DNA from 2 places in the Ramlibacter tataouinensis genome. Region 2 is predicted to be linked to the other one. Evidence: predicted binding sites of a transcription regulator. Region 2 holds the regulator's gene; the other holds the start of a gene.
What was found. Region 2 encodes LexA, which represses DNA repair genes until DNA is damaged. Its sites were predicted from a motif close to ACTGTATNNNNATACAGT; they were not measured.
Positions count from the first base shown of each region.

Region 1: the regulator LexA is predicted to act here: its motif matches at 9,835-9,852, upstream of UC35_RS02160 (DNA topoisomerase IV subunit B).

Region 1 is NZ_CP010951.1:448,975-463,480, forward strand. It holds gene UC35_RS02120 (PA2779 family protein) at 1-283, shown strand, start outside; gene UC35_RS02125 (PA2778 family cysteine peptidase) at 292-1,248, shown strand; gene UC35_RS02130 (fumarylacetoacetate hydrolase family protein) at 1,379-2,170, shown strand; gene UC35_RS02135 (DUF924 family protein) at 2,201-2,737, opposite strand; gene UC35_RS02140 (PQQ-dependent sugar dehydrogenase) at 2,737-4,044, opposite strand; gene parC (DNA topoisomerase IV subunit A) at 4,112-6,442, opposite strand; gene UC35_RS02150 (lytic transglycosylase domain-containing protein) at 6,507-7,256, opposite strand; gene UC35_RS02155 (GNAT family N-acetyltransferase) at 7,253-7,813, opposite strand; gene UC35_RS02160 (DNA topoisomerase IV subunit B) at 7,834-9,801, opposite strand; gene UC35_RS02165 (MFS transporter) at 9,917-11,128, shown strand; gene UC35_RS24360 (hypothetical protein) at 11,131-11,262, shown strand; gene UC35_RS02170 (SDR family oxidoreductase) at 11,330-12,142, shown strand; gene UC35_RS02175 (class I SAM-dependent methyltransferase) at 12,142-12,687, shown strand; gene dapA (4-hydroxy-tetrahydrodipicolinate synthase) at 12,727-13,614, shown strand; gene bamC (outer membrane protein assembly factor BamC) at 13,647-14,506, shown strand, end outside.
Region 2 is NZ_CP010951.1:6,624-21,129, reverse strand. It holds gene UC35_RS00135 (DUF4198 domain-containing protein) at 1-102, shown strand, start outside; gene UC35_RS00130 (HupE/UreJ family protein) at 99-689, shown strand; gene UC35_RS00125 (hypothetical protein) at 706-1,221, shown strand; gene UC35_RS00120 (glutathione binding-like protein) at 1,231-1,923, opposite strand; gene UC35_RS00115 (hypothetical protein) at 1,981-2,670, shown strand; gene UC35_RS00110 (acyl-CoA dehydrogenase family protein) at 2,714-3,988, opposite strand; gene UC35_RS00105 (phosphotransferase) at 4,027-5,130, opposite strand; gene UC35_RS00100 (Crp/Fnr family transcriptional regulator) at 5,145-5,864, opposite strand; gene UC35_RS00095 (oxepin-CoA hydrolase, alternative type) at 5,977-6,756, opposite strand; gene UC35_RS00090 (3-hydroxyacyl-CoA dehydrogenase) at 6,771-8,291, opposite strand; gene UC35_RS00085 (MFS transporter) at 8,331-9,527, opposite strand; gene UC35_RS00080 (D-2-hydroxyacid dehydrogenase family protein) at 9,537-10,541, opposite strand; gene UC35_RS00075 (DUF1993 family protein) at 10,666-11,181, shown strand; gene UC35_RS00070 (hypothetical protein) at 11,336-11,620, opposite strand; gene lexA (transcriptional repressor LexA) at 11,738-12,412, opposite strand; gene UC35_RS00060 (asparaginase) at 12,473-13,408, shown strand; gene UC35_RS00055 (hypothetical protein) at 13,408-13,827, shown strand; gene UC35_RS00050 (DUF6152 family protein) at 13,842-14,303, shown strand; gene adk (adenylate kinase) at 14,310-14,506, opposite strand, start outside.

The DNA.
Region 1 (14,506 bases), 440 kb from region 2:
GCAGGCCGAGATCGTCGACACCGACGCCCTGGCCGTTCCCAGCCAGGTGGAACTGGACCGGGCCAAGGTCCAGTCCTTCCTGGAGCGCGCCAACGTCAAGGAGCGCATGCAGGCCATGGGACTGAGCGGGCTGGTCGCAGCCGACCGCGTCGCGTCCTTGAGCGAGGCCGAAGTGCATGCGCTGGCCGAGCGCATCGACGGGCTGCCGGCAGGCGGCGCCCTCAGCCAGCAGGACTGGATCCTGATCCTGCTGGTGGTGCTCATCATCGTCATCGCGCTCTGATCCTTTCCATGTTCGGATCGCCGGCGCGCTGGCCGAAGCGCGTGCTGGCCAGCATCGCGCTCGCGCTCTCGGGATGCGCCACGGTCCCGGCACCGGATTACGGCCGGGGATTGCCGGCATCGCAGGCCGAACGGGTGGAGCTGTCGGCGGTGCCCTTCTTTCCCCAGGAGGACTACCAGTGCGGCCCCGCCGCCCTGGCCACGGTCCTGCAGAGTGCGGGCATCGCGCGCACCCCGGCGGAACTGACTTCACAGGTCTACCTGCCACAACGACAGGGCAGCCTGCAGGTGGAACTGCTGGGGGCCTCGCGCCGGTCGGGCGCCGTGCCGTACGTCCTGCGCGGCCAGCCCGGCGACCTGCTGCGCGAAGTAGCCGCCGGCCACCCCGTGGTCGTGCTCCAGGACGTTGGCGGTCCGCTGCGGACGCAGTGGCACTACGCGGTCGTGGTGGGCTTCGACCTGGCCGGGAAGACCTTGCTGCTGCGCTCCGGCACCTTCCAGCGCCTGGTGATGAGCGTCGATGAATTCGATCGCAGCTGGGCCAAGGCCGAGCGCTGGGCCTTCGTCGCGCTGCCGCCCGATCGCCTGCCCGCCACCGCCAGCGAGACCGACTACGTGGCCGCCGCCGCGGACTTCGAACGCGTCTCGGCCGCGCTGGGGCCGGACGCCTACCGGACCGCCTTGCGCGCCTGGCCGAAGAACCTGTTCGCCAGACTGGCGCTGGGCAATGCGGCCTACCGCGCGCGGCAACTCGAACAGGCGCAGACGCAATACCGGCAGGCCACGCTGGACCATCCGGACTCCGGCGATGCCTGGAACAACCTCGCGCAGGTCCTGTTCGAGCAGAGCCGTCCCGATGAGGCCGCCGACGCCGCCCGGCGCGCCGTGGCCATCGGCGGCCCGCGCCTGGCCACTTATGCGGCCACGTTGCGCGCGGTCGCCACGCCCGGCCCGGCATTGAAGTAGCCCGCGCCCCACCGGGGGCCGGGGCCGATTCATGCAAGCCCTGCAATAACGCATCAGGAAATTGCCATTTACAGCGGACAAGGGTTGACTGAATACTCGACGGGAGTCGAACACACAAAAGGAGACCTCCATGAAGAGCATCACTCGCCGCGGCGCATTGGCCACCGGCCTGACCGCCGCCGCCGTCACCGCGTCCTGCGGCACCACGGCGATGTCCTCCGCCAGCCGCCGGACACCGTTCCAGGTGGCAGGCGCCACCATCCCGATCGTCAACAGCGACGAGGCCTTTCCGGTCCGCCGCATCTATTGCATCGGCCGCAACTACCGCGCGCACGCCTTGGAGATGGGCTCCAACCCGGACCGCGAGCCGCCCTTCTTCTTCCAGAAGCCCACCGACGCCATCCAGCATGTGCCTGCCGGCACGGTGGGGGACCACCCCTACCCCACGCTGACCAAGAACTACCACTACGAGGCCGAACTGGTGGCGGTCCTGAGCAAGGGCGGCAAGAACATCCCGGTGGCCCAGGCGCTGGAGCATGTCTACGGCTACTCGCTGGGGCTGGACATGACGCGCCGCGACCTGCAGCGCGCAATGGGCGACGAGAAGAAGCCCTGGGAGATCGGCAAGAGCTTCGACCACTCGGCCGTGATCGGCGCGGTGCACCGCGTGGCCCAGACCGGCCACTTCACCAAGGGTGCGATCTGGCTCAAGGTGAACGGGCAGACCAAGCAGAACGCCAACCTGAACCAGATGATCTGGTCGGTGGCCGAGCAGATCAGCAAACTGTCCGAGGCCAACGAACTGTTCCCCGGCGACATCATCTACTCCGGAACGCCGGAGAACGTGGGCCCGGTCGTGCGCGGCGACCTGATCGAGATGCACATCGACGGCTTGCCCAATCTGAGCGTGCGCATTGTCTGAAGACAGGCGCCGGCGCCGGGCCGGCGCGATTCAAAAGCGCGAACCGGGCTGCTTCAGGAACTCGATCTCCTCCGCTGTCGATGCGCGGCCCAGGATCGCGTTCCGGTGCGGATAGCGCCCGAACCGGTCGACGATGGTCTTGTGCCGCAGCTCGTAGTCGTAGTTCGAGCCGGGCGCGAACTCCCGGAAGAGGCGCTCGGCCAGCACATGGATGGCCGGCGATTCGCTGTGCATGAAGGGCATCAACAGGAAGCAGCGTTCATCGGGTGGCAAGAGGCCCAGCACCCCCAGGCGGACAGCCTCCTGCGCCAGCACCAGGGCCATGGGATCCTGCGCAAAGGCCTGCGGCGTGTTCCTGTGGATGTTCCTAGAGAACTGGTCCAGCACGATGATCTCGGCGAGTCGCCCCAGCGGGTCGTCGCGCCACTCGTGCAATTCACCCCGCGCCGCCTGCTGGTGCGTGACGAGGAAGCGCGACCTGATCTGCCCGTCGAATGCCGGATCCGCCGACCACCACATCTTCGGCGCAATTTCCTTGAACCAGAATCCGATCACGTCCTGATGCATCAGCGCTCCCTGGCGGCGGTAATCCGCCAAACCGCGTTCCCCACGTCGTCCGCGACCAGCAAAGCGCCGCGGCCATCCAGGGCCACGCCCACCGGCCGCCCCCAGGCCTTGCCTTCCGGGCTGACGAAACCGGTCAGCACGTCCCGCGGCATGCTCGAGGGACGGCCGTTCGCGAAGGGCACGAACACCACCTTGTAGCCGGACAGCGGGCGCCGGTTCCAGGAGCCGTGCTCGCCGATGAAGGCGCCGCTGTCGAAGGGCGGCGGCATCCTGGCGTCCGAGAACACGAGGCCGAGCGGCGCGACGTGGTTGCCCAGCGCGAAATCAGGCACGACCGCGCGCGCCACCATCTCGGGCCGCGCCGGTTGCACGCGCGTGTCCACATGCTGGCCCCAGTAGCTCCAGGGCCAGCCGTAGAAGGCGCCCTCCTTCACGGCCGTCAGGTAGTCGGGCACCAGGTCGCTGCCCAACTCGTCGCGCTCGTTCACCACGGTCCACAACGCGCCGGTCACGGGCTCCCAGGCCAGGCCATTGGGATTGCGCAGGCCGCTGGCGAACAGGCGCTTGTTGCCGGTGGCAAGATCCACCTCCCAGATCGCGGCGCGGCCCTGTTCGATCTCCATGCCGTGTTCCGCGGCATTGCTGTTGGAACCCACGGTGGCGTACAGGCGGGCGCCGTCGCGCGAGGCCACGATGTTCTTGGTCCAGTGGTGGTTGATGCCGGCCGGCAGCTCGGTCACGGTTTCCGGCTTCGCCGCGATGCGCGTGTCGCCGGGGCGGTAAGGCACCCGCACGATGCCGTTCGCATTCGCGATGTAGAGCCTTTCGCCCACCAGGGCCATGCCGAAGGGCGAGTGCAGTCCCTCCAGCAGCACGCTGCGCGTTTCGGCGATGCCGTCGCCGTCGGTGTCACGCAACAGGGTAATGCGATCGGCGCTGGGCACACCGGCGCCGGCGCGCTTCATGACCAGCTTCGCGGCCCAGGACTTGAAGCCGCCGGGCTCGTCGGGCGTGGCGGGCTTGTTGCTCTCGGCGACCAGCACATCCCCATTGGGCAGCACATGCAGCCAGCGCGGATGCGACAGCTCGCGCGCGAAGGCGGTGACCCGCCAGCCCTGCGGCGACTGGGGCTTGCCGCCCTCGGGCCAGCCCAGCGCCGGCGCGACATGGACGGTGGGCAGCAGCCCGCGGGTGGGCTGCGGCAGCTGCGGATTGGGACCGAAGCTGCGCTCGTCGGGCAGCCTGGAGACGTCACCGCAGGCGGTTAGCGCGAGTGAGACAAGAAGACAGGCGAGCAGCCGATGCATGCCCAAGTGTAGGCAGGCTGGCGGCGCCCTGCATGCGCCGCCTGGCCTGGCTGACGCAAGCCTGGTCTTACTCGACGCGCAAAATGCCGGTCGGCTTGAAGCCCAGGTCGGCGGCCTTGCCCTTGCGGCCGCGGCCGGCCTTGGCGTTGTTGAGCGAGCGGATCTCCAGCACCTCCTCGCGCTCCTTGCCGCCACGCCCCACGCCCTCGATCTGCACGCTGCGCGTGTAGGCGGCGGCCCCGGCCAGCGTGTCCTTGGGATCGAGGTCGATCAGCATCAGGCCGCGGCCGCCGTTGGCCATCGGCTTCAGCTCGCCGATCTCGAAGGTCAGGATGCGGCCGTTGGCCGAGGCGCAGGCCACGTGTGTTGCCGGCACCTGCGGCGCCACATTGGCCGGCGACGGCCGGCACACCGACTCGCCCTCGCCCACGCTGATGAACGCCTTGCCGGCCTTCTGGCGCGAGATCATGTTCTCGACCGTGGCCAGGAAGCCGTAGCCGCCGGTGCCCGACAGCAGCAGCCACGCGCCCGGCGCACCCGCGAAGTAGTGCATCAGGTGTGTGCCGGCCTCCAGTTCGATGAAGGTGGTGAGCGGCTGGCCGTCGCCACGCGCGCCCGGCAGCACCGACACCGGCACCGTGTAGACGCGCCCGTTGCTGCCGAAAGCCAGCAGGATGTCCACCGTGCGGCACTCGAAGGTGCCGTACAGGCCGTCGCCGGCCTTGAAGGCGAAGCTGGCCGCCTCGTGGCCATGGCCCTGGCGCGCGCGCACCCAACCCTTGTTGGAGACCACCACCGTCACCGGCTCGTCGATCACCTTGATCTCGGCGACCGCGCGCTTCTCGGCCTGGATCAGCGTGCGCCGCTCGTCGGCGAACTGCTTGGCGTCCTGCTCGATCTCCTTGACCATCAGACGGCGCAGCGCCGCCGGGCTGCCGAGGATTTCCTCCAGCTTCTTCTGGTCCTCGCGCAGTTCCTTGAGTTCCTGTTCGATCTTGATCGCTTCGAGCCGCGCCAACTGGCGCAGACGGATGTCGAGGATGTCGTCGGCCTGGCGCTCGGAGAGCTTGAAGCGCGCGATCAGCGCCGGCTTGGGCTCGTCGCTGTTGCGGATGATGTGGATCACCTCGTCGATGTTCAACAGCACCAGCTGCCGGCCTTCGAGGATGTGGATGCGGTCCAGCACCTTGTCCAGGCGATGGCGCGAGCGCCGCTCGATGGTCTGGTGGCGGAACTCGATCCATTCGCTGATCATCTGGCGCAGCGACTTCTGCACCGGCTTGCCGTCCAGGCCGATCGAGGTCAGGTTGATCGGCGCGGACGTTTCCAGGCTGGTGTGGGCCAGCAGCGTGCCGATCAGGTCGCCCTGCTCGATGCGGCTGGTCTTGGGCTCGAACACCACGCGCACCGCCGCATCCTTGCTGGATTCATCGCGCACCGCATCGACCACCGCCAGCACGGTCTGCTTCAGCTGCACCTGCTCCTGCGTCAGCGCCTTCTTGCCGGCCTTGACCTTGGGGTTGGTGAGTTCCTCGATCTCCTCCAGCACCTTCTGCGCGCTCACGCCGGGCGGCAGCTCGTTCACCACCAGCTGCCACTGGCCGCGCGCGAGCTCCTCGATCTTCCAGCGCGCGCGCACCTTGAGCGAGCCGCGGCCGGTGCGATAGGCCTCGGCGATGTCGGAGGCGGCGCTGATGATCTGTCCGCCGCCGGGGAAGTCCGGTCCGGGGATCAGCTCCAGCAGTTCTTCGTCAGTAAGCCGCGCGTTCTTGATGAAAGCGATGCAGGCGTCGGCCACTTCTCGCAGGTTGTGGCTGGGGATCTCGGTGGCCAGGCCCACCGCGATGCCGCTGGCGCCATTGAGCAGCGTGAACGGCAGGCGCGCCGGCAGCTGGCGCGGCTCCTGCGTGCTGCCGTCGTAGTTGGCGACGAAATCAACCGTGCCCTCGTCGATCTCGTCGAGCAGCAGGTTGCTGATGCGCGCCAGCCGCGCCTCGGTGTAGCGCATCGCCGCCGCGCCGTCGCCATCGCGGCTGCCGAAGTTGCCGTGGCCGTCGATCAGCGGATAGCGCTGCGAGAAGTCCTGCGCCATGCGCACCAGCGCGTCGTAGGCGGCCTGGTCGCCGTGCGGATGGAAGCGGCCGAGCACGTCACCGACCACGCGCGCGCTCTTGACCGGCCGCGCCCCAGCCGTCCCGCTGTAGCCCAGGCCCATGCGGGCCATCGAGTAGAGGATCCGGCGCTGCACCGGCTTCTGGCCGTCGCACACGTCGGGCAGCGCGCGGCCCTTGACCACCGACAGCGCGTACTCGAGGTAGGCGCGCTGCGCATAGGACGCGAGGTCGGGACTGTCGTCGCCGCCGCCGGCGTTGTCGAAAGAAAGGAGGTCTTGTTCCATGAGATGTCTTGGCAATCACCTGCGCCCGCCGGTCGCGGGCATGGCGCGGTATGGAGGCGCCTTGTCAATCACTGAGGGTGTCGAGTTCCGACGGCGAAGGCGCCGCAGCGAATTCCACGCGCACCCGGCCCGTGGCCAGCGCGGCCGGCGGCTTGAGCATGGCGTAAAGCTGCAGCACGGTCTTCACGTAGTTCTGGGTCTCGCGGTAATTGGGCACCTGCCGGCCGGCGCGCATCACCGCGCCCTCGCCGGCGTTGTAGGCGGCCAGCGCCAGGTCGAGCTGGCCCGGATAGAGGTCGATCAGGTAGCGCAGGTACCGCGTGCCGGTCCGGATGTTGACGGCCGGGTCGGCGAGCTTCTTTTCAACCGGTGTCTTCGCATCGCCGCTCACGCCCCAGCGCTGGGCGGTAGCCGGCATGATCTGCATCAGCCCCACCGCGCCCTTGGGCGACACCGCCTGGGCATCGAAGCCCGATTCGGTGGCGATCAGCGCCTTCAGCAGCTCGTAGTCCACGCCGTGCGCGCGCGAGGCGGCGCGCAAGTGGTGCTGCACCTGCTTGTAGCCGGGCGCCACCTCGAAGTAGGCCAGCAGCTTGGGCGGCGCGGTGGGCACCGCCACGGCACGCGGCGTGCTGGCGCGGCCGGGCGGATCCTCGCCGCCGCGAAAGAACAGCTCGTAGCGCTGGTCGAGCTTCTCGGAGGCGAAATGCGGCACCCCCTTCTCGTCCACATAGCCCCAGACCTCGGCGCGCACCGGAGCTGCCAGCACCAGGGCCAGGCCCGCGGCGACGAGGCACGAAGCCAGTGGATTCACGCTTTCAGCTCCAGCCCCAACTCGCGCCGCCCGCTGAACTCCTGGCGCAGCATCGACATGACGATCAGCGACTCGAATCCGCCGTCGGTCTTCACCGCTTCGCGCAGCTCGCCTTCGAACACGAAGCCTTCGCTGTCGTAGAGCGCCTTGGCGCGGGTGTTGCGCTTCTTCACGTCGAGCCAGAAGCGGTGGGCCTTGAGGTCGTCGAAGGCGATCTTCTTGGCCATGCGCAGGGCCGCGCGGCCGAAGCCCGAGCCCTTGGCCTGGATCACCATGCGCTTGAGCTCGATCGACTGCTGCGGGCTGCGGCAGCCGATCAGGATCAGGAAGCCGACGGCCGACAGGTCGGGGCCGCCTTCGACGATGAAGTGGCGGAAATCCGGGAAGCGGATCGCCGCCTCGTGCTGCGTGCGCTCCCAGGGCGTGATGAAGGCCAGGTTCTCCGCCGACTGCTCGAGCGAGACCACGTAGTCCAGGTCGCTGCTCATGGTCGGGCGCAGGCGCACCCGCGCGTTGGTACGGTCAGGCGTGCTGGCGGCGAAGTTGGCGATGGTCATCTTGAGAAGCGGATATCCCTCTAGATGTCCACTTCCACGGCATCGCCGTGGAGTTCCATCAGCTCGCGGCGGGCCGCCGCTTCGCCTTTGCCCATGAGCTTGGTGATCAGGCTCTCGGTGGCCAGGAAATCGAGCTTGCCCAGCTGCACCGGCAGCAGCCGGCGGGTGTCGGGGTTGAGCGTGGTTTCCCACAGCTGCTCGGCGCTCATCTCGCCCAGGCCCTTGAAGCGGCTGATGCTCCAGGCGCCTTCGCGCACGCCCTCCTTGCGCAGCTTGTCGAGGATGGCGGTGAGCTCGCCTTCGTCCAACGCGTAGGTCTTGGAGGGCGGCTTCTTGCCGCGCGCCGGCGCATCGACCCGGAACAGCGGCGGCCGCGCGATGTACACATTGCCCGCGTCGATGAGCTTGGGGAAATGACGGAAGAACAGCGTGAGCAGCAGCACCTGGATGTGCGAGCCGTCCACGTCGGCATCGGACAGGATGCAGATCTTGCCGTAGCGCAGGTTGGACAAGTCCGGGTTGTCGTTCGGCCCGTGCGGATCGACGCCGATGGCCACCGCGATGTCGTGGATCTCGGTGTTGGCGAACAGGCGGTCGCGCTCCACCTCCCAGGTGTTGAGCACCTTGCCGCGCAGCGGCAGGATCGCCTGGCATTCCTTGTCGCGGCCCATCTTGGCGCTGCCGCCGGCGGAGTCGCCCTCGACCAGGAACACCTCGTTGTGCGAGAGGTCGCGGCTTTCGCAGTCGGTCAGCTTGCCCGGCAGCACGGCCACGCCCGAGCCCTTGCGTTTTTCAACCTTCTGCCCCGCCTTCTGGCGCGACTGCGCGGCCTTGATCGCCAGCTCGGCGAGCTTCTTGCCGTACTCCACGTGCTGGTTGAGCCACAGCTCCAGCGCCGGCCGCACGAAGCTGGACACCAGGCGCACCGCATCGCGCGAATTCAGGCGCTCCTTGATCTGGCCCTGGAACTGCGGGTCCAGCACCTTGGCCGACAGCACGTAGGAGGCGCGCGCGAACACGTCTTCGGGCAGCAGCTTCACCCCCTTGGGCAGCAGCGAGTGCAGGTCCACGAAGCTCTTCACGGCATTGAACAGGCCGTCGCGCAGGCCGCTTTCGTGGGTGCCGCCGGCGCTGGTGGGAATCAGGTTGACGTAGCTCTCGCGCACCGGCTGGCCATCCTCGGTGAAGGCCACGCACCACTGCGCGCCCTCGCCTTCGGCGAAGTTGTCGTTGTTTTGCGCGTATCCCTCGCCCTCGAACAGCGGGATGACGGGGTCGGCCGTCAAAGTCTGCATCAGGTAGTCGCGCAGGCCGCCCTTGTACTGCCAGCTCTGGGTGTCCCTGGCCTTCTCGTTGACCAGCGACACGGTGACGCCGGGCATCAGCACCGCCTTGCTGCGCAGCAGGTGCGCCAGCTCGGTCATGGGCAGGGCGTGGGATTCGAAGTACTTGGGATCGGGCCACACGCGCACGGTGGTGCCCTGGCGGCGCTCGCCCTCCTGCAGCTTGCGCAGGTGCAGCTGCTCGATCACGTCGCCGCCGGAGAACACGATGTGGGCCACCTGCCCTTCGCGATGCGTGCTGACCTCCAGGCGCTTGGCCAGCGCGTTGGTCACCGACACGCCCACGCCGTGCAGGCCGCCGGAGAAGCTGTAGGCACCGCCCTTGCCCTTGTCGAACTTGCCGCCGGCGTGCAGCCGGGTGTAGACCAGTTCGATCACCGGCGCCTTCTCCTCGGGATGCAGCCCGAAGGGAATGCCCCGGCCGTCGTCCTCGATGCTGACGGAACCGTCGCTGTGCAGGGTGGTCTTGATGCGCTTGCCGAAGCCGGCCAGCGCTTCGTCCGCCGCGTTGTCCAGGACTTCCTGGATCACATGCAGCGGGTTGTCGGTGCGGGTGTACATGCCGGGCCGCTGCTTCACGGGCTCCAGGCCCTTGAGCACCCGGATCGAGCCTTCGGAGTAACCGGTGTCGGGTTTGACTGCCATGGGACGGGGATTGTAGTCGCGCTGGAGTTTCCGGCTGTATGTTTATACAGACACGGATCATCCCCGGAGACCCTTCACGAGAGGACGAATTGCCCATCCGGCTAGATTCGCTGCCATGCAGCAAAGACTTTCCATGGCCCAGGTGCTCGCTTGTGGCGCCGCCGTCGTCACGCTTTCCATGGGCATCCGCCACGGTTTCGGGTTGTGGCTGCAGCCCATCACCCAGGCCCAAGGGTGGAGCCGCGAGACCTTCGCCTTCGCCATCGCCATCCAGAACCTGGCCTGGGGCTGCTTCGGCATCTTTGCCGGCATGGCTGCCGACCGTTTCGGCGCCTTCCGCGTACTGGTCACCGGCGGCGTGCTGTACGCCCTCGGGCTGGCGGGCATGGCGCTGTCGCCGACGCCCCAGCTGTTCGCGCTCACCGCCGGCGTGCTGCTGGGCGCGGCCCAGGCCGGCACCACCTATGCCGTGATCTACGGCGTCATCGGGCGGCAGGTCGATGCCAACCGGCGGTCCTGGGCGATGGGCATGGCCGCGGCAGCCGGTTCGTTCGGCCAGTTCCTGATGGTGCCGGTCGAGGGCTTCCTGATCGCCGGCTTCGGCTGGCAGCACGCCCTGCTGATCCTGGCGGTGTTCGCCCTGCTGATCGGACCGCTGGCCTACGGACTGCGCGAGCCCGGCTTCCACGCCAGCGCGCCGCACCGGCACCGCGAGCAGACGATCGGCCAAGCCCTGCGCGAGGCCTTCCGCTACCCGAGCTTCCAGCTGCTGATGGCCGGCTACTTCGTCTGCGGCTTCCAGGTGGTCTTTATCGGCGTGCACATGCCCAGCTACCTCCGGGACAAGGGCCTCTCGCCGCAGGTGGCCAGCTACGCGCTGGCGCTGATCGGCCTGTTCAACATCTTCGGCACCTACCTTGCGGGCACGCTGGGCCAGAAGCTGGCCAAGCGCAAGATCCTGGCCACCATCTATCTCGGCCGCGCGCTGGCGATCGCGCTGTTCCTGTGGGCGCCGCTCACGCCGGCCTCGGTGTACGTGTTCGCCAGCGTCATGGGGCTGCTGTGGCTGTCCACCGTGCCGCCCACCAACGCGACGGTAGCGCAGATCTTCGGCGTGGCGCACCTGTCCATGCTGGGCGGCTTTGTGTTCTTCAGCCACCAGATCGGCTCCTTCCTCGGCGTGTGGCTCGGGGGCCTGCTGTACGACCGCACCGGCAGCTACGACATCGTCTGGTACCTGGCCATCGCGCTGGGCATCTTCGCCGCGCTGGTGAACCTGCCGGTGCGCGAAGCGCCGATCCCGCGCGGCGCGCCGCAACCGGCCTGACCATGGCGGCGAGCGCGAAGAAGTGGCTGGGATGGAGCGCCGCCGCCGCGGCGCTCGCGGCAGTGTTTGCCCTCTACACGCAGCCGCAGCTGATGGTCACACTCAGCGAACTGTTCTGGGCCTGCTTCAACTAGATTCCCAGGGCGAGACATCCGGCTCGTTCACGGTTCGCAGGCGCCGGTCTGCCGCGACAATATCGGCATGAAAGTTTTCGTCATCACCGGCGCGTCGGATGGCATCGGCGCCGAGATCGCCCGCCAGCTCGCGCGCGCCCACGGCAAGGACGCGGCGCTGGTTCTGGCCGCGCGCAACGGCGGCAAGCTGGAGGCGGTCGCCGCGCTGTGCCGGCAGGCCGGCGCCCAGGCCCTGGCCGTCATGACCGACGTGGCGCAGGAGGCGCAGTGCCGGGCGCTGATCGACAAGGCGGTGCAGGCCTACGGCCGCATCGACGTCCTGATCAACAACGCCGGGATGTCGGCGCATGCCCTGTTCGGCGACGTGCGCGCCCAGGACCTGCACTGGTACGAAGACCTGATGAAGGTGAACCTGTGGGGCGCCGTGTGGTGCACGCACGCCGCGCTGCCGCAGCTGAAGGCCAGCCGCGGGCAGGTCGTGGCGGTGTCCTCGCTGGCAGGGCTGGTGGGCGTGCCGGGGCGCACCGCCTACAGCGCCACCAAGTTTGCGCTGGCCGGCTTCTTCGAAGCCTTGCGCATCGAGCTCAAGCCCGCGGGCGTGGCCGTGACCACGGTCTATCCCGGGGTGGTGGCGACAGAGACGCGCCGCCGCGGCTACAACGCGCGCGGTGAGCCGGCCGGCACCAGCGGCCTGAAGGAAGAAGCCGCCATGAGCGCGGAGGAATGCGCGCGCCTGGCGATCGCCGGCATGAACCGCCGGCAGCGCGAGGTGGTCATGACCGCCCGCGGCCGGCTCGGGCGCTTCATGAAGCTGCTGGCGCCGGGGCTGGTCGAGAACATGGCGCTGGCCGCGCTCAAGGACGAGGTCCGGCCCGATTAATGCACGACTCGCAGATCCCCTCGAACTGGGTCCGGCGCTGGGCCCACCTGGTGCCCGCGGGCGGCGCCGTGCTCGACGTGGCCTGCGGCCAGGGTCGGCACCTGCGTCACTTCGCGCAGCGGGGCCACCCGGTCACCGGCGTGGACCGCGACGCCGCTTCACTGGCGCATGCGCAGGGCCTGGGCGAAACGCTGGTGGCCGACATCGAGAACGGCCCCTGGCCGTTTTCCGGCCGCAGTTTTGCGGGCGTCGTGGTGACAAATTACCTCTGGCGTCCGCTTTTGCCTGCCATCCTCGGCTGTATTGGCCCGGGCGGCGTACTGATCTACGAAACTTTCGCTGCCGGCAACGAGACGGTCGGCAAACCGTCTCGACCGGACTTCCTGCTTGCCCCCGGCGAACTGCTGCGCGCCTGCGAAGCGCTGCGTGTGGTCGCCTACGAGGACGGTTTCCTCCAGGGGCCGGATCGCTTCGTCCAGCGCATCGCCGCCGTGCGTGCGCAGCCCACCGCTGCGCCAGCCCGGCATGCGCTCGAGGCAGCTTGACCCAATCGTTAGAATTACTGTTTCCCAACGAAACCCGACATGACACCGATTACAGGCAGCATCGTGGCGCTGGCCACCCCGATGCACGAAGACGGCAGCGTGGACTACCCCACCCTGCGCAAGCTAGTCGATTGGCATATCGCCGAGGGCACGGCTTGCATCGGCGTGGTCGGGACCACGGGCGAGTCGCCCACGGTGGACGTCGAGGAGCACCACGAGATCATCCGCGTGTCGGTCGAACAGGCACGCGGCCGCGTGCCCATCATGGCCGGCACCGGCGCCAATTCCACCGCCGAGGCGATCGAGCTGGCGAAATATGCCAAGGCCGTGGGCGCCGACTGCCAGTTGCAGGTCGTGCCCTATTACAACAAGCCGACGCAGGAAGGCATCTACCGGCACTTCAAGGCCATCGCCGAAGCCGTGCCTGAGCTGCCCACCGTGCTGTACAACGTGCCCGGCCGCACGGTGGCCGATATGCAGCACGAAACCGTGCTGCGCCTGGCCCAGGTGCCCGGCATCGTCGGCATCAAGGAAGCCACCGGCAACATCGAGCGCGCGCAGTGGCTGATCCGCGACCTGCCCCGCGGCTTCGCCGTGTATTCCGGCGACGACCCCACTGCCGTGGCGCTGATGCTGTGCGGCGGCCAGGGCAATGTGAGCGTCACCGCCAACATCGCGCCGCGCCTGATGGCGCAGTTGTGCAAGCTGGCGATCGCCGGCGACGCGCGCGGCGCGATGGAGATCCAGCGCAAGCTGATGCCGGTGCACCGTCACCTGTTCGTCGAGGCCAACCCGATTCCGCTCAAGTGGGCGATGGCGCGCCTGGGCCTGTGCGGACCGGCCCTGCGCCTGCCGATGACGCCACTGTCCGAGCCGAATGAAGGCGTCGTCGAGGCGGCGCTGCGCGCGAGCGGCCTGCTCGCCTGAAAACGAAACATACAAAATCCGAAGGGGATCAAGTGAAGCTCCAAGCAAAATCCGGCGTGCTGGCCCTGGCCGCAGTCCTCATGCTGTCGGCCTGTTCTGTGCTCGATGGCGACAAGATCGACTACAAGAGCGCCGGCAAGGGCGCCCCGCTCGATGTCCCGCCCGACCTGACGCAGCTGTCGAAGGATTCGCGCTACCAGGTGCCCGGCGGCACCGTGACGGCCAGCGCCTTCCAGGTCGGCCAGGCCGCGCCGGACATGCCGACTGCCGCCACGACCCTGGGTGACGTACGCGTCGAGCGCGACGGCCAGAAGCGCTGGCTGGTGGTGACCCGTCCCGCCGACCAGGTGTGGGGCCCGGTGCGCGACTTCTGGCTGGAAAGCGGCTTCCTGCTCACGCTGGACCAGTCCAACCTCGGCATCATGGAGACCGACTGGGCCGAGAACCGCGCCAAGATTCCGCAGGACTTCATCCGCAACACCCTGGGCAAGCTGATCGACTCGGTGTACTCCACGTCCGAGCGCGACAAATTCCGCACCCGGCTGGAGCGCACCGCCAGCGGCGGCACCGAGATCTACCTCAGCCACCGCGGCATGATCGAGGTGTACGCCAATCGCGAAAAGGACCAGACGGTGTGGCAGCCGCGCCCGGCCGATCCCGAACTGGAAGCCGAATTCCTGCGCCGCCTGATGGTCAAGCTGGGCACGCCGCCCGAGCAGGCCAAGTCGCTGGTGGCCGCGGCGCCCGCCAAGCCCAGCTCGCGCGTGGCCGATGTCGCCGGCGCCCCGGTGGTGCAGATCGACGAAGGGTTTGACCGCGCCTGGCGCCGCGTCGGCCTCGCGCTCGACCGCACCGGCTTCACGGTGGAAGACCGCGACCGCACCCAGGGCAC
Region 2 (14,506 bases):
GGTGGCGAGTGGCTCTTGCGGGCCACCGCACTGGAACCCCCGTCATCGGCCCAGGCTCCTTGGCGCAGCCGTTTCGCCACGCTCACGGTGCAAGTGCAATGAACCGTTCGCTGCGTCTGGTGCTCGCCCTCGGCATGGTCGCCCTGGCGCAAGCGGCGCATGCGCATTCCGAGATCACGAGCGGCGGCGGGCTTGTGCGCGGCTTCATGCATCCGTTGACCGGGAGCGACCACCTGCTGGCCATGGTGGCCGTCGGCATGTGGGGAGCGGTCCTCGGTCCCCCGCTGGTGTGGGTGCTCCCCGTCACCTTTCCGTTGCTGATGGTCTTCGGTGCGGTGGCGGCCCTCGCCGGCATCGCGCTGCCGGCGATCGAGCCCGGGGTCGCGCTGTCGGTCATGGTGCTTGGCGGCGCCATCGGCGCGTTCTGGCGCGCGCCGCTGCCGGCCGCTCTGGCGGTGGTGGCCTTCTTCGGCTTCCTGCATGGCTTCGCCCACGGCCGCGAGTTGCCCGAAGCGGCTTCGCCCGCTGCCTATGCCGCCGGCTTCGTGCTGGCCAGCGGGCTGCTCCATGGGACAGGGATCGCCATCGGCACGGTGCGCGCGGCGCCCCATGGCAAGCTCGCATTGCGGATCTTCGGCGCGGCCATCGCGCTGGTTGGCGTGGGCATGCTCGTGCAGCGCCTGGCCTGAGGCGATGGTGGAGTTCATGACGCTGCTCCAGGGCGCGTTCGACGGTGCCACGGTGCTGCTGCAGTCGACGCTGGCCATGGTGGTTACGGTGGCAACCTTTTTGGCGCTCGCACCGGTCACGGCTTCGCGCCCGGCCTGGAGGGCGCTTCTGTTTTGCGCATGCGCGCTGGCGGTCGGCTGGGTGCAGAGGCCGCTGCCGGCTGACGCAATCGCTGCCGGCGTATCGCTCGTCCTCGGCGCCGGGACGGCGGCTGGTTTGCGCTGGCGCGGCTGGGCCGCATGGGCGGTGCTGGTGCTGGGCGGCGCTGCTGCCGGCATCAGCGGCAAGATGCAGACGGCCAGCTGGGAGGAGGGGCTTGGGGCGGCCTTGCTGCTGCTCCTGTTGGCGTTCGTCATGATCCTGGCCGGGCGAATCGCCATGCCCGCGCGGCTGTCGGGCGCAAGCGCACTGGCGCGTCGCATGTCAGGGGCCTGGGTCGCCGCCCTCGGGGTGCTGATGCTCGCCTTGTGGATCCGCGGCCAGGGTGGGTGAGCCAGCGCCTCAGTGCTTCTCGTACTGCGTCTTGCCGAACAGGACTTCGCGCGCCTTGTCGTCCATCAGCGGCTTGCGCAGGCCGGCCAGCACCGTCACCGCCCGCTGCACCGCCGGCCGCGCGGCGATCTTCTCGAACCAGGCCTTCAGGTGGGGATGCTCGTCCAGCACGATGCCCTGGTTCTGCCAGCTGCGCAGCCAGGGGAAGGTCGCGATGTCGGCGATCGAATACTCGCTGCAGCCCAGCCACTCGCTGTGCGAGAGCCGCTTGTCGATGACGCCGTAGATGCGCCGGGCCTCGTTGCTGTAACGCTCGATCGCGTACGGGATCTTTTCCTTCGCGTACTGCCGGAAGTGATTCGTCTGGCCCAGCATGGGACCCACCGTCCCCATCTGGAACATCAGCCATTGCAGCACCTCGTAGCGGGCGCGGTCGCGGGCCGGCAGGAACTTGCCAGTCTTGCCGGCCAGGTAGACCAGGATCGCACCGGACTCGAACAGCGAGATCGGCTTGCCATCCGGGCCTTCGGGATCGGTGATGGCGGGAATCTTGTTGTTCGGGCTGATGGCCAGGAAGTCCGGCGCGAACTGGTCGCCCGCGCCGATATTCACCGGAATCGCGCGATAGGGCAGGCCGCACTCCTCCAGCATGATGTGGATCTTGTGGCCGTTGGGCGTGGCCCACGAAAAGACGTCGATCATGGCGTGGTACTTCCAGTTGAGCTAATAATGGGTACTTTACGGGAACGTCCGCCGCGCATGTTCGACCGAATCAAGAAAGCCTTCAGCCGAGAAGCCGAACCGGCCGAGCCCACCGAAGGGCCGAGTTCGCGGCTGGCCGGGCCGGTGTCGGAATGGGCGGCCACCCAGGGCTTCGGTTTCTCGCTGGACAGCACCGGCCAGGGCATGGCGCTCGAAGGCAAGGTCGCCGGCAAGCCGTGGCGCATGCAGCTGGGCAGGCCCTCGCGCAACTACATCCTGGGGCAGGAAGTGCGGGCCCGCGCCGAACTCGGCGTGGACGAGCAGGTCGCGGTGCTGGTGATCAACCGGCCGCTGAAGGAGGCGCTCGAAAAGCGCGCCTACCAGATCTATACGGATCAGCTGCAGACCTCCGCCGACGCGGTGCTGCCGGAAGAGATGCGCTGGCTGGCCATGTACGACGAGGTGGGTTGGGACAGTCTGCCGGCCGACTTCTGGGCGCGGGTGTCGGTGTTGACCGACCGGCGTGATCACGCGCAGACCTGGGTCGACCGCACGATGGGCGATCTCATCCTGAACTGGCCCGACCCGTCGCCGTCGGCTGAAGTGCCGTTCATCCTGCTGCTGCTCAACGGCAAGGTCTACCTGCGCATGGAGTACACGCCAGCCGACCTCGCCACGCTGCAGCACGCCGCGCAGATTTTCACGAACGCCTGCGCGGCGGCGCTGGAGGCCTTCAGGCAACGCTGAACAAGGCCCTCGCGGATCGCGGGACCTTGTCCCCCGCGTTGCCTCAGGCCCCGCGCGTGACCGGCACGTCGGCGCTCTTGCCGTAAGCGCCGTACTTGCCCAGCTCCCACTTGGCGATCGCGTTGCGGTGCACTTCGTCCGGACCGTCGGCGAAGCGCAGCGTGCGCGCGCCGGCATAGGCCGAGGCCAGCGGGAAGTCGCCGCTGACGCCGCCGCCGCCGTGGGCCTGGATGGCCCAGTCGATCACCTGGCAGGCCATGCTGGGCGCCACCACCTTGATCATCGCGATCTCGGTCTTGGCCGCCTTGTTGCCGGCGACGTCCATCATCCAGGCGGCCTTGAGCGTGAGCAGGCGCGCCATGTCGATCTTGCAGCGAGCCTCGGCGATGCGCTCCTGCGTCACGGTCTGCTGGGCAATGGTCTTGCCGAAGGCGACGCGCGACAGCGAGCGGCGGCACATCAGCTCGAGCGAGCGCTCGGCCAGCCCGATCAGGCGCATGCAGTGGTGGATCCGTCCGGGCCCAAGGCGCCCCTGCGCGATCTCGAAGCCGCGGCCTTCGCCCAGCAGGATGTTGTCGGCCGGCACGCGCACGTTCTCGAAGAACATCTCGACGTGGCCGTGAGGCGCATCGTCGTAGCCGAACACCGTGAGGGGCCGCACGATGCGGATGCCGGGCGTGTCGGCCGGCACCACGATCATGCTCTGCTGTGAGTGCTTGGGCGCATCCGGGTCGGTCTTGCCCATGGTGATGAACACCGCGCAGCGCGGATCCGCGGCGCCGGAGATCCACCACTTGTGGCCGTTGATCACGTAATCGTTGCCCTGGCGCTCGATGCGCGTGCAGATGTTGGTGGCGTCGGAGGAGGCGACCTCCGGCTCGGTCATGGCGAAGGCCGAGCGGATCTTGCCTTCCAGCAGGGGCTTGAGCCAGCGCGCCTTGATCTCTTCCGAGCCGTAGCGCGCGATGGTTTCCATGTTGCCGGTGTCGGGCGCCGAGCAGTTGAACACCTCGCTGGACCACGGCACCTTGCCCATGATTTCGGCCAGCGGCGCGTACTCCTGGTTGGTCAGGCCCGCGCCCGCATAGCCGGAGGCGGCGGCGCTGTCCACGGGCAGGAACAGGTTCCACAGGCCCGCGGCCTGCGCCTTGGGCTTGAGCTTCTCGATGGTCTGCAACGCGCTCCAGCGCTTGCCTGCTTCGGTGTTGGCCTGCAGTTCGGCTTCGTACTCCTGCTCCGCGGGGTAGATGTAGTCCTCCATGAACTTGCCCAGCTTTGCTTGGAGTTCACGGGTCTTGGGGGAGTAGTCGAAGTCCATCGTATTTCCTTGGGGTGATTAGGCTCGTCTTTGAGTGACTAGGCTCGCTGAGCGAACTGCCAGGCCAGCGCCGCCATCGGTCGTGCGCTCGCGCCCGAAGCTGCGGCCTGCGCGCTGGATGCGGTGCCCGCCTCGACGCGCTTGGCGATGCCCTGCAGGATCGCGGCGATGCGGAACATGTTGTAGGCCAGGTAGAAGTTCCAGTCCGCTTTCAGCGACTCGGGAGTTGCCAGGCCGGTGCGCTCGCAGTAGCGGCGGATGTAGTCGTGTTCGGGCGGGATGCCCAGCCCCGGCAGGTCCAGGCCGCCGATGCCGCGAAACGACCCGTGCGGGATGTGCCAGGCCATGCAGTGATAGCTGAAGTCCGCCAGCGGGTGGCCCAGCGTGGACAGCTCCCAGTCGAGCACGGCGATCACGCGCGGCTCGGTGGGGTGGAACATCAGGTTGTCGAGGCGGAAGTCGCCGTGCACGATGGAGACCTTGCTCTCGTCGCGCGCGGCGGCCGGGATGTGTTGCGGCAGCCACTCGACCAACTGCTCCATCTCCGGGATGGGCTGCGACATCGGTCCGGCGCCATCGGCCGAGGCCTTGTACTGCTTGCTCCAGCGACCGATCTGGCGCTCGAAATAGTTGCCCGGCTTGCCGTAGCCGGCGAGCCCGCGTTCGGCGAACTTCACGGTGTGCAGGGCCGAGATCACGCGATTCATCTCGTCGTAGATCTCGCCGCGTTGCTGCTGCGTCATGCCCGGCAGCGCCTGATCCCAGAGCACGCGGCCCTGCATGAACTCCATGACATAGAAGGCGCGGCCGATCACGGATTCGTCCTCGCACAGGCAGTGCATGCGCGGCACCGGAACGCCGGTCCCGGCCAGCCCGCTCATCACCGCGAACTCACGCTCGATGGCATGGGCCGAGGGCAGCAGCTTGGCCACCGGACCCGGCTTGGCCCGCATGACCCAGCTGCGCGAGGGCGTGACCAGTTTGTAGGTCGGGTTGGACTGCCCGCCCTTGAACATCTCCACCGTGAGGGGCCCCTGGAAACCCTCAAGGTGCTGTTCCAGCCAGGCGGCCAGCGCGACGGTGTCGAACGCGTGCTTGTCGGTGACGGGCCGCGTGCCGACGAAGTGATCGAATTCGCTCATGGTCTGGTACTGCCTTACTTCTCGGAGTCAATGATGCGCATGAGGGCGTCGCGGTTGCGCACCACCAGCCCGCCGGGCTCGATGCGGATCACTTCCTCGCGTTCCATGGCCTTGAGTTCCTGGTTCACGCGCTGGCGCGAAGCGCCGAGCAGTTGCGCCAGTTCCTCCTGCGCGAGCTGCAGCCCGATGCGCACTTCGCCCGCGTCCGAAAGCGAGGGTACGCCGTAGCTGCGCACCAGGTGCGTCAGCTGCTTGGCCAGCCGGGCCCGCAGGGGCAGGGTGTTGAGGTCCTCGACCAGGCCGAACAGTTGCCGGATACGGCGCGCCTGCAGCTTCAGCAGCGCGTCGTACAGCTCCAGGTGCTGCGCCATGATTTTCTTGAGGTCCGCACGCGAGACCGACAGCAGGGTCGTGTCGCCATGTGCGAACGCATCGTGGGTGCGCCGGTCGCCGTCGAAGATCGCGATGTCGCCGAACCAGATGCCCGGCTCCACATAGGTGAAAGTCACCTGCTTGCCGGTGATCGAGGTCGAGCTCACCCGCACCGCGCCGCGCGCCACCGCGCTCCATGCGTCGGCCGAGTCGCCGCGCGCGCAGATCAGCTCGCCGTCCTTGTAACGTTTGACGTAGGCGCATCGCAGGATGTCGTGGCGCAGGGAGGGTGATAGTGACGAAAACCAGCGACCGGAATTGATCGCCTCTCTTTCGTCAATGGTAAGAATGGGCTCGTCCATGGTCTGTCCAATGCGTGACTGGGCGTGAGTGGATTGTCGCGTCCGGGACCTGCCCCAACAACGGGGGAAGTCCCGTGCGCGACCGTTGGCCGCCGGACGGCTGTGAACCGCCTTACTTGAAGCGCGGCTTCTCTTTGGCCAGGAAAGCCGCGATGCCGATGCCGGCGTTGGCGTGATGCAGGTTCTTCACGAAATGGTCGCGTTCGCTGGCGAGGTGGCGGTTGAGGCTGGCCTCGGGCGCCTCGTTCATGAGTTCCTTGATGCTCGCCAGCGCGTTGGGAGCGCGGTCGTTCAGCTTCTCGGCCAGCGCCAGCGCCTCGTCCAGGGCGCCGCCGGGGGCCGTGACGCGGTTGACCAGGCCCAGCGCATGCAGTCGCGCGGCGCCGATCCGCTCGGCGTTCATGAGCAGTTCGCTGACCAGCGGGCGGGGCAGGGCGCGCGCGAGCTGCCAGCTCGCGCCGCCGTCGGGTGACAGGCCGACGCTGCTGTAGGCCATGACGAATACCGCGTCCTCTGCGGCCACGATTAAGTCGCACGCCAGGCACAGCGAAAATCCCGCGCCGGCCGCCGCACCCTCGACCGCCGCGATCACCGGCTTGGGAAAGGTGCGGATGGCCTCGATCCAGTTGTGCAGGTTTTCGATGCTCTGCGCCTGCACCTCGGGCGGTTCGCGCCGGTTGGCCTGCAGCCGGTTCAGGTTGCCGCCGGCGCAGAACATGGAACCCTCGCCGGTGATCACGACGCTGCGCACCTCCGGGTTCGATTCGGCCACGTTCAGTGCCTCCACCCCCGCCGCGTACATCTCGGGGCCCAGCGCGTTGCGATGCTCCGGGTTGGAGATGGCCAGCACCATGGTGCGGCCCTGGCTGGTGCTCTTGAGTTCGGCGGTCATGGCTGAGGTTTTTCTTAGTCTTCTTCGTGCAGGAGCGACAGGCCGATCGCGCCGCGCCGCCGCAGCCAGGGGCTGGGACGGTAGCGTGGATCGCCATACACGGTCTGCAGGTTGAACAGCACTTCCAGGATGTTGGCCGGGCCCCAGCGGTCGCCCATGGCCAGGGGCCCCAGCGGGTAGCCCAGGCCCAGTGTCACCGCGGTTTCCAGGTCCTTGGGACTGCAGATGCGCTGCTGGCAGATGTCGCTGGCGATGTTGGCGATGGTGGCGACCACACGCTGCGTGACGAAGCCGCCCGAGTCGCGGATCACGCTCACCGCCTTGCCGTCACGCGCGAACAGCGCGTGCGCGGCATCGCGCATGTCGGCCCGGGTGGCGGGGTTGGTGGCCAGCACCCGGCGCTTGGTGGCGGCGTCCTCCACCAGCAGGTCGATGCCCACGGTGCGCGCCGGGTCGAGCCGTTCGACCACCGCAACGGTGGTCACGTCGAATCCCAACGGCGCGACCAGGGTCAGCGCGTTCATCGAGGGCGACTGGCCGGTTTCGACCTTGGCGCCCAGGTCCTTCAGCAACTGGTACAGCTCCGGGCGACGGGCCGCGCGCGTGGACACCCACACCGGCGGCAGCTCGTCGACCTTCGGCACAGCGGGCTCGGGCGGCAGCTGCGGCTTGCCGTCTGCGTACTTGTAGAAGCCTTCGCCGACCTTGCGGCCCACGACGCCGCCGGCCAGCCGCTGCGCGGTGATCACGTGCGGTCGGTAGCGCGGCTCGTCGTAGTACTGGTGGTAGATCGACTCCATCACCGGATGCGAGACATCCAGCGCCGTGAGGTCCAGCAGTTCGAACGGCCCCAGCTTGAAGCCGACCTGGTCGCGGAGGATGCGGTCGATGGTCGCGAAGTCGGCGACGCCTTCACCGGCGATGCGCAGTGCCTCGGTGCCGTAGCCGCGGCCGGCGTGGTTGACGATGAAGCCGGGCGTGTCCTGGGCCTGCACCGGGGTGTGGCCCATGTCGCGCGCATAGGCCGCCAGCTGGGCGCAGACCTGCGGGTCGGTCTTCAGCCCGGCGATGACTTCGACCACTTTCATCAACGGCACCGGATTGAAGAAGTGATAGCCGGCAAATCGCTGCGGGTGCTTCAGCCCGGCGGCGATCGCGGTGACCGAAAGCGACGAGGTGTTGGTGACCAGGACCGCCTTGCCGCCGGTGATGTCCTCGAGCTGCCCGAAGACGGACTTCTTCACGTCGAGCCGCTCGACGATGGCTTCGACCACCATCTCGCAGTCGGCCAGGTCCTGCAGCGCGCCCGCGGGTTTGAGCCTGTCCTTGCATCCGCGCACGGCGGCTTCGTCCATCCGGCCCTTTTCCTGCAGGCGGTCCCATTGCGAAGCGAGCTCCGCCGCCGCCTTGGCGACGGCTTCGGGCTGGGTGTCGTACAGGCGCACGGTGCTGCCGGCCTGCGCCGCGATCTGGGCGATACCGCGGCCCATGGCGCCTGCGCCCACGACGCCCACGGTCTTGTATGTCAAGGTCATGCGCCCGATTATCGGGGAGCGCTGCGCCAGGGACGCCGATCAGGCGCGATGTGGGCGGGCGAAGCTTGTGGCCCAGGCGCTCACCGCCATGGCGAGCACCAGGACTGCGAAGCCCACCCAGTGCAGGTCGTCCATGCCGCCGCGCGAGATCATCCAGCCGCCGGCGCCGGCGCCCAGCGCCTGGCCCGCGTACATGGCCGAGCTGTTCAGCGCGATCGATGCGGAGGCCAGAGCCGGCGCAATCGCCACCAGCCGCGCTTGCTGGGCGGAATTGGAAGAGAAGCACCCCAGTGCCCAGGGGATGGAGATGAGCGCCGCCAGCACCATGCTGGTACCCAGCGGCCACGCGAGCAGGCTCACCGACATCAGGCCCACACCGATCATGACGGAGCGCGACGCGCCGACCCGGTCGATGTTGCGCGACATCAGCATGTTGCCGATGAAGCCGAATGCGCCGAACCACAGGAAAAGCAGGCTCAGCTCACCCGGTGTGATCCCGATCTTGTGCTTGTAGTAGGGCGCGAAATACGAGAACAGCACGAACTGCCCGGCGGCATATAGCACCGTGACCAGCACGCAGAGCATCAGGGCCGGTGAGCGGAGGGTCTTCGCCCACGCCGCTGCGGACAGCGCGGGCGGCTTCACGCCATCGGGCATGGCGCGCCACACCCACCAGGCACTGGCCAGGCTCATGATGCCCACCAGGGCAAAGGCACTGCGCCAACCCAGGGTGCCGCCAACGAAGGCCCCGATTGGCATGCCGAGCACGGAGGCGACCGACCAGCCCAGGAAGACAAAGGTGATTGCCCGGCCGCGCTGCTGCTCGGGCACCAGCAGGCCCACGCAGGCAGCCGCCTGCGGCGTGAAGATGGCGGGCGAGAGCATGGTGACAACTCGCAGCGGCAGAAGCGCCGCGAATGTGGTCGAGGCCGTGCACGCCAAGTGCATCAAGCCGTACCAGACCATGCTCAGCGCGAGCAGGCGCCGGCGGTCCCAGCCTGCAACGACTGCGGCAAGCAGGGGCGCACCGAGGCACATCAGCAGCGCAGCCGCCGAGATCAGTTGCCCAGCCGTCGCGGCCGAGATGTCCAGCGAACTGCTGATGTCATTGAGCGTGCCGGGCACCACCATCACGCCGGTGCCGATGACGAAGTTGCCGAACAGCAGCGGCCACAGGACGGCGGGGAGGGCGGTCGTCGCGGCGGGCGCGCCGGCGGTCGAGGTGGTGGACGGCAAAGGTGGCTCTCAGCGCCTGACTTGAAGCGCGCCGGGATTCACGATGTTGGTCGGCGTACCGCGGATGAAATTGACGACGTTGTCGAAGGCGGCGCCGAAGTAGAGCTCGTAGCTGTCCAGCTCGACGTAGCCGATGTGCGGCGTGCAGATGCAGTTTTCCAGGCGCAGCAGGGCGTGTCCCTGCAGGATCGGCTCGCTCTCGAACACGTCGACCGCCGCCATGCCGGGGCGGCCGCGGTTCAGGCCCGCGATCAGCGCGTCCTGCTCGATCAGCTCGGCGCGCGAGGTGTTGACCAGCAGCGAAGTCGGTTTCATCCGGCTCAGGTCCTCGAGCGTGACGATGCCCGTGGTTTCCTCGGACAGGCGCAGGTGCAGGCTGAGTACGTCGCTTTCCTGGAACAGCTCCTCGCGGCCGACCGCCTGGAAGCCGTCGCTGACGGCGCGCTCGCGCGAGGACTGGCTGCCCCCGACCAGCACGCGCATCCCGAAGGCCTTGCCATAGCCAGCCACCAGCTGGCCGATCTTGCCGTAGCCCCAGACGCCCAGCGTGCGTCCGCGCAGCACCATGCCGAGCCCGAAGTTGGCCGGCATCGATGCGGACTTCATGCCCGACTGCTGCCAGCCGCCGTGCTTGAGCGTGGCGATGTACTGCGGCAGCCTGCGCATCGCCGCCATGATGAGGGCCCAGGTGAGTTCGGCCGGCGCCACCGGCGAGCCCACGCCCTCGGCCACCGAGATGCCGCGCTCGGTGCAGGCTTGCACGTCGACGTGCGCGCCGACGCGTCCGGTCTGCGCGATCAGGCGCAGGCGCGGGAGCTTCTCCAGCAGCTGGCGCGTGATTTGCGTGCGTTCGCGAATGAGCACGATGACCTCGGCGTCACGCAGCCGCACCGACAGCTGCCCGATGCCCTTGACCGTGTTGGTGTAGACCTTCGCCGGGTAGTCTTCGAGCTTGGACGCGCACCTGAGCTTGCGCACGGCGTCCTGATAGTCGTCGAGGATCACGATGTTCATGGCGAGATTGTGCCTTGGCCCCGCAAGCGTGCTGGCGGCGCCTGCAGAGTGACCCGGCTTCAGCGCGGAGATGAAAAGCGCCTTAGCATCCGCGCTTTCGCACTGTTACGCCAAGGAGCCTTTGATGACGATTTCCATGTCTTCCGCGAGCCTGCCGATCTTCCGGACCGCACTCGAGAACCTGGCCCACATCCTCGACAAGGGTGCGGCCCACGCGGAAGCGCGCAAGTTCGACCCCACGGTGTTGCTGCAGTACCGGCTCGCGCCCGACATGCTGCCCTTCGCCCGGCAGATCCAGATCGCGTGCGACGGGCCGAAGAACGGCGCGGCGCGGATCGCCGGCATCGAGGCGCCGCGCTACGAAGACAACGAGGCGAGCTTTCCGGAGCTGAAGGCGAGAATCCAGAAGACACTGGACTGGCTGGCCACGGTGCCCGCCGACAAGATGGACGGCACGGAAGACAAGGAGATCACCTTCCCGGTGGGGCGCGACAAGACCCGCACCATGAAGGCCGAGGCCTATTTGAAGCACTGGGTGCTGCCCAACATGTTCTTCCACATCACGACCGCCTACGCGATCCTGCGCCACAACGGCGTGGAACTGGGCAAGGCTGACTATCTGGCTGGATCGAAGGCCTGATCGGACGTCGTAGCTGGGGGCGGCCACGGGCGCCGGTTGGCCGGCTCCGCTCATGTCCCCCGGGACGGGCTTTGCCCGTCCCTCCTCCTTTACTTCGCTACGCCGGCCACCCGCGCCCGCGGCACTGACCGTCGCTGGTGAAAATCGAGGCTGCTTAGCCGGCGGCGGCTTCCAGCGCGGCCAGCCGGTCGAGTTCGGCGCATACATCCGCCATGCGGCCGGAAATCACCAGCCGGCCGGTGGCGCCATGCACGATGCGCAGCGGCTTGCGCCTGCACGGGGTTGCAGAAAACTCGTGGGGCAAGCCGCCCGGCTGCGCGCCGGCAGGCACGCGCCTGCCGGCGGCCACCGGACCGCCCGCCCCACGACAACTGCGAAGACTGAACAAGGCCTTGAATGGCGACAGCAATCCACTCGACATGAACATCGCGATTCCCATGTGAATCTCCTTGGACTCCAGAGCTTGGACACAGGCAGGATTGCGAAGAAGGGCGCTGCCGCAGGGTGATGGCGCCGTGCGCGCCATACGCCCGCCACCTGCGGCCGGCCCGGGGTGCTACATGAGCATGGTGTTGCGGATCAAGCCGACGGCCAGGCCTTCGATCTCGAAGGGTTCGCCCGGCTCCACCACGATGGTGGGGTAGTCCGGGTTCTCGGCGTGCAGTTCGATCAGGTGCTTGTTGCGGCGGAAGCGCTTGACGGTGACCTCGTCGCCCAGGCGCGCGACGATGATCTGGCCGTTCTTGGCGTCCTTGGTGGCCTGTACCGCGAGCAGGTCGCCGTCCATGATGCCGGCGTCACGCATCGACATGCCGCGCACCTTCAGCAGGTAGTCGGGCCGGCGCTGGAACAGGCTGCTCTCCACGTAGTAGGTCTGGTCCACGTGCTCCTGCGCGAGAATGGGCGAGCCTGCGGCCACACGCCCGACCAGCGGCAGCGCGAGTTGGGCCAGGCTGGGAAGCGGCAGGGAGAACTGCTTGATGCGAGATTCGTTGATGGAGCGAAGGGCATCGCTGCGCAGGCGGATGCCGCGCGAGGTGCCGGCCACGAGTTCGATCACGCCTTTGCGGGCCAGCGCCTGGAGATGCTCTTCGGCGGCGTTGGCGGACTTGAAGCCGAGTTCAGCCGCGATCTCGGCGCGCGTCGGCGGCGCGCCAGTGCGAGCGATCGCGCTCTCGATCAGGTCCAGGATCTGCTGCTGGCGGGCGGTGAGCTTGGGCGAATCGAGCATGGTGGCTCCTGTTTCGATATCCAGTAACTGTATTTTTAACCAGTTTCGTAAAGTGCGCAAGTGAGCGAGAAAAAAATCGTGGTTCTGGGCACCGGCGGCACCCTGGCGGGCACTTCCGCCGCGGCCGGCGACAACATCGGCTATACGGCGGCGCAGATCGGCGTGGCGCAGCTGCTGGCGGCCATCCCGGCCCTGCGCGGGCTGCCGCTCGAATGCGAGCAGGTCGCCCAGGTGGACAGCAAGGACATGAGCTTCGCCATCTGGCGCGAGCTGGCACGGCGCTGCGCGCACTGGCTTGCGCAGGACGAGGTCGCGGGCATCGTGGTCACGCACGGCACCGACACCCTGGAGGAAACGGCCTATTTCCTGCAGGAAGTGCTGTGCCCGGCCAAGCCGGTGGTGATCACCTGCGCCATGCGGCCGGCCACCGCCCTCGGCCCGGACGGGCCTCAGAACATCGTCGATGCGGTCACGGTGGCCGCAGCCGGGGGCGCGCGCGGCGTGGTCGCCGTGTGCGCGGGCGTGATCCACGGCGCGCGCGAGGTGATGAAAGTGCATCACTACCGGCTCGACCCGTTCAGCTCGGGCGATGCCGGGCCGCTCGGCTACGTCGAGGAAGGGCGGCTGCGGCTGCTGCGGGAGTGGCCGGGCGGCGACGTGGACCTGGCGCGCGTTCGGCTGCAGAAGGCCCTGTCGGCGCCAACGTGGCCGCGCGTGGAGATCGTCATGAGCCATGCCGGCGCCAGCGGCGCGACCGTCCGCGCCCTGGCAGCGCAGGGCATCGCGGGCCTGGTCGTCGCCGGCACCGGCAACGGCACCATCCACGCTGAACTGCTGGACGCGCTGCTCGAGGCCGGGAAGCAGGGCGTGACGCTCTTGCGCGCGAGCCGCTGCGCCGAGGGCGGCGTGATCGCCGGCGAGAAGGACTTGATCCCCGGCACGAGCCTGTCGCCGGTGAAGGCGCGTGTCGAGCTGATGCTGGCGCTGATGCCCTGATGTTCGCCGGACTGCAGTCCCATCCCTGGGCCTACCCGGTCCTCGAGATCGCGCACATCTTCGGGATCGGCCTGTTGATGGGCAACCTCATGCTGCTGGAGGTGCGCGTCTTCGGCCGCGGCGCCCAGTTGCCGCTGCAGTCGCTCGCGCGCCTCGCGCTCACGGTCGCGCTTGCCGGCTTCTCGCTGGCGGCGGCCAGCGGCCTGCTGATGTTCGCGAGCCAGCCGGGCGAACTGCTGGCCAACCGCGCATTCACCCTGAAGATGGTGTTGATTCTCGTGGCGGGTTGCAATGCGGCGTGGTTCCATGGCCGCCGCAGCCTGGCCCGTGGCGACGCGCTGGCGCGCCTGCAGCTGTTGGCGTCCACGCTGATCTGGCTGGCCGTGCTCGCGTGTGGCCGATGGATTGCCTACGTCTAGAAGGAAGGATGATGATGAAGCGTCGTACCTGCGTGCTGGCCGCGTTGGCCCTGCCGTTCGCCGCGCGCGCGCACCATGGCTGGAGCAGCTTCGACCAGGACCGGCCGCTGTTCCTGCAGGGACGCGTGGTGGCCGTCAAATGGCAGAACCCGCACGCCGAACTCGTGCTGGAACTGCCGGCCGGCTATCGCGTACCGGCGGAGGTCGGGTCCATGCAGGTGCCGGCGCAGTCGGCCACGGTGGATGGCAAGGCCCTGCTGGCGCGCGCCGCGGCGCCCACGCGGCAGGATCGCCGCTGGACCATCGAGCTGGCGCCGCTCACCCGCCTGGAAGCCTGGAAGCTGGCGCCGGTGCAGTCCGGCGCGACGATCGGGGTGCTGGGGTATCCGCTCAAGGACGAAAAGGAGGCGCTGGTGCGCGCCGAATACCTTTACGTCGACGGCAAGGCGTACGGGCTGCGGTCCAGCCCGGCGTGAGAAGCCTCAGTTCTCGAGCGCCTGCATGGCGCGGCCCGTGATGTCCTCGACCGAGCCCATGCCGCTGATCACGCGGTATTTCGGTGCCTTGGCCGGATCGGTCTTGGCCCAGTTGGCGTAGTAGTCCACCAGCGGGCGCGTTTGGGCCGCGTAGACCTCCAGGCGCTTCCTGACGGTCTCTTCCTTGTCGTCATCGCGCTGGA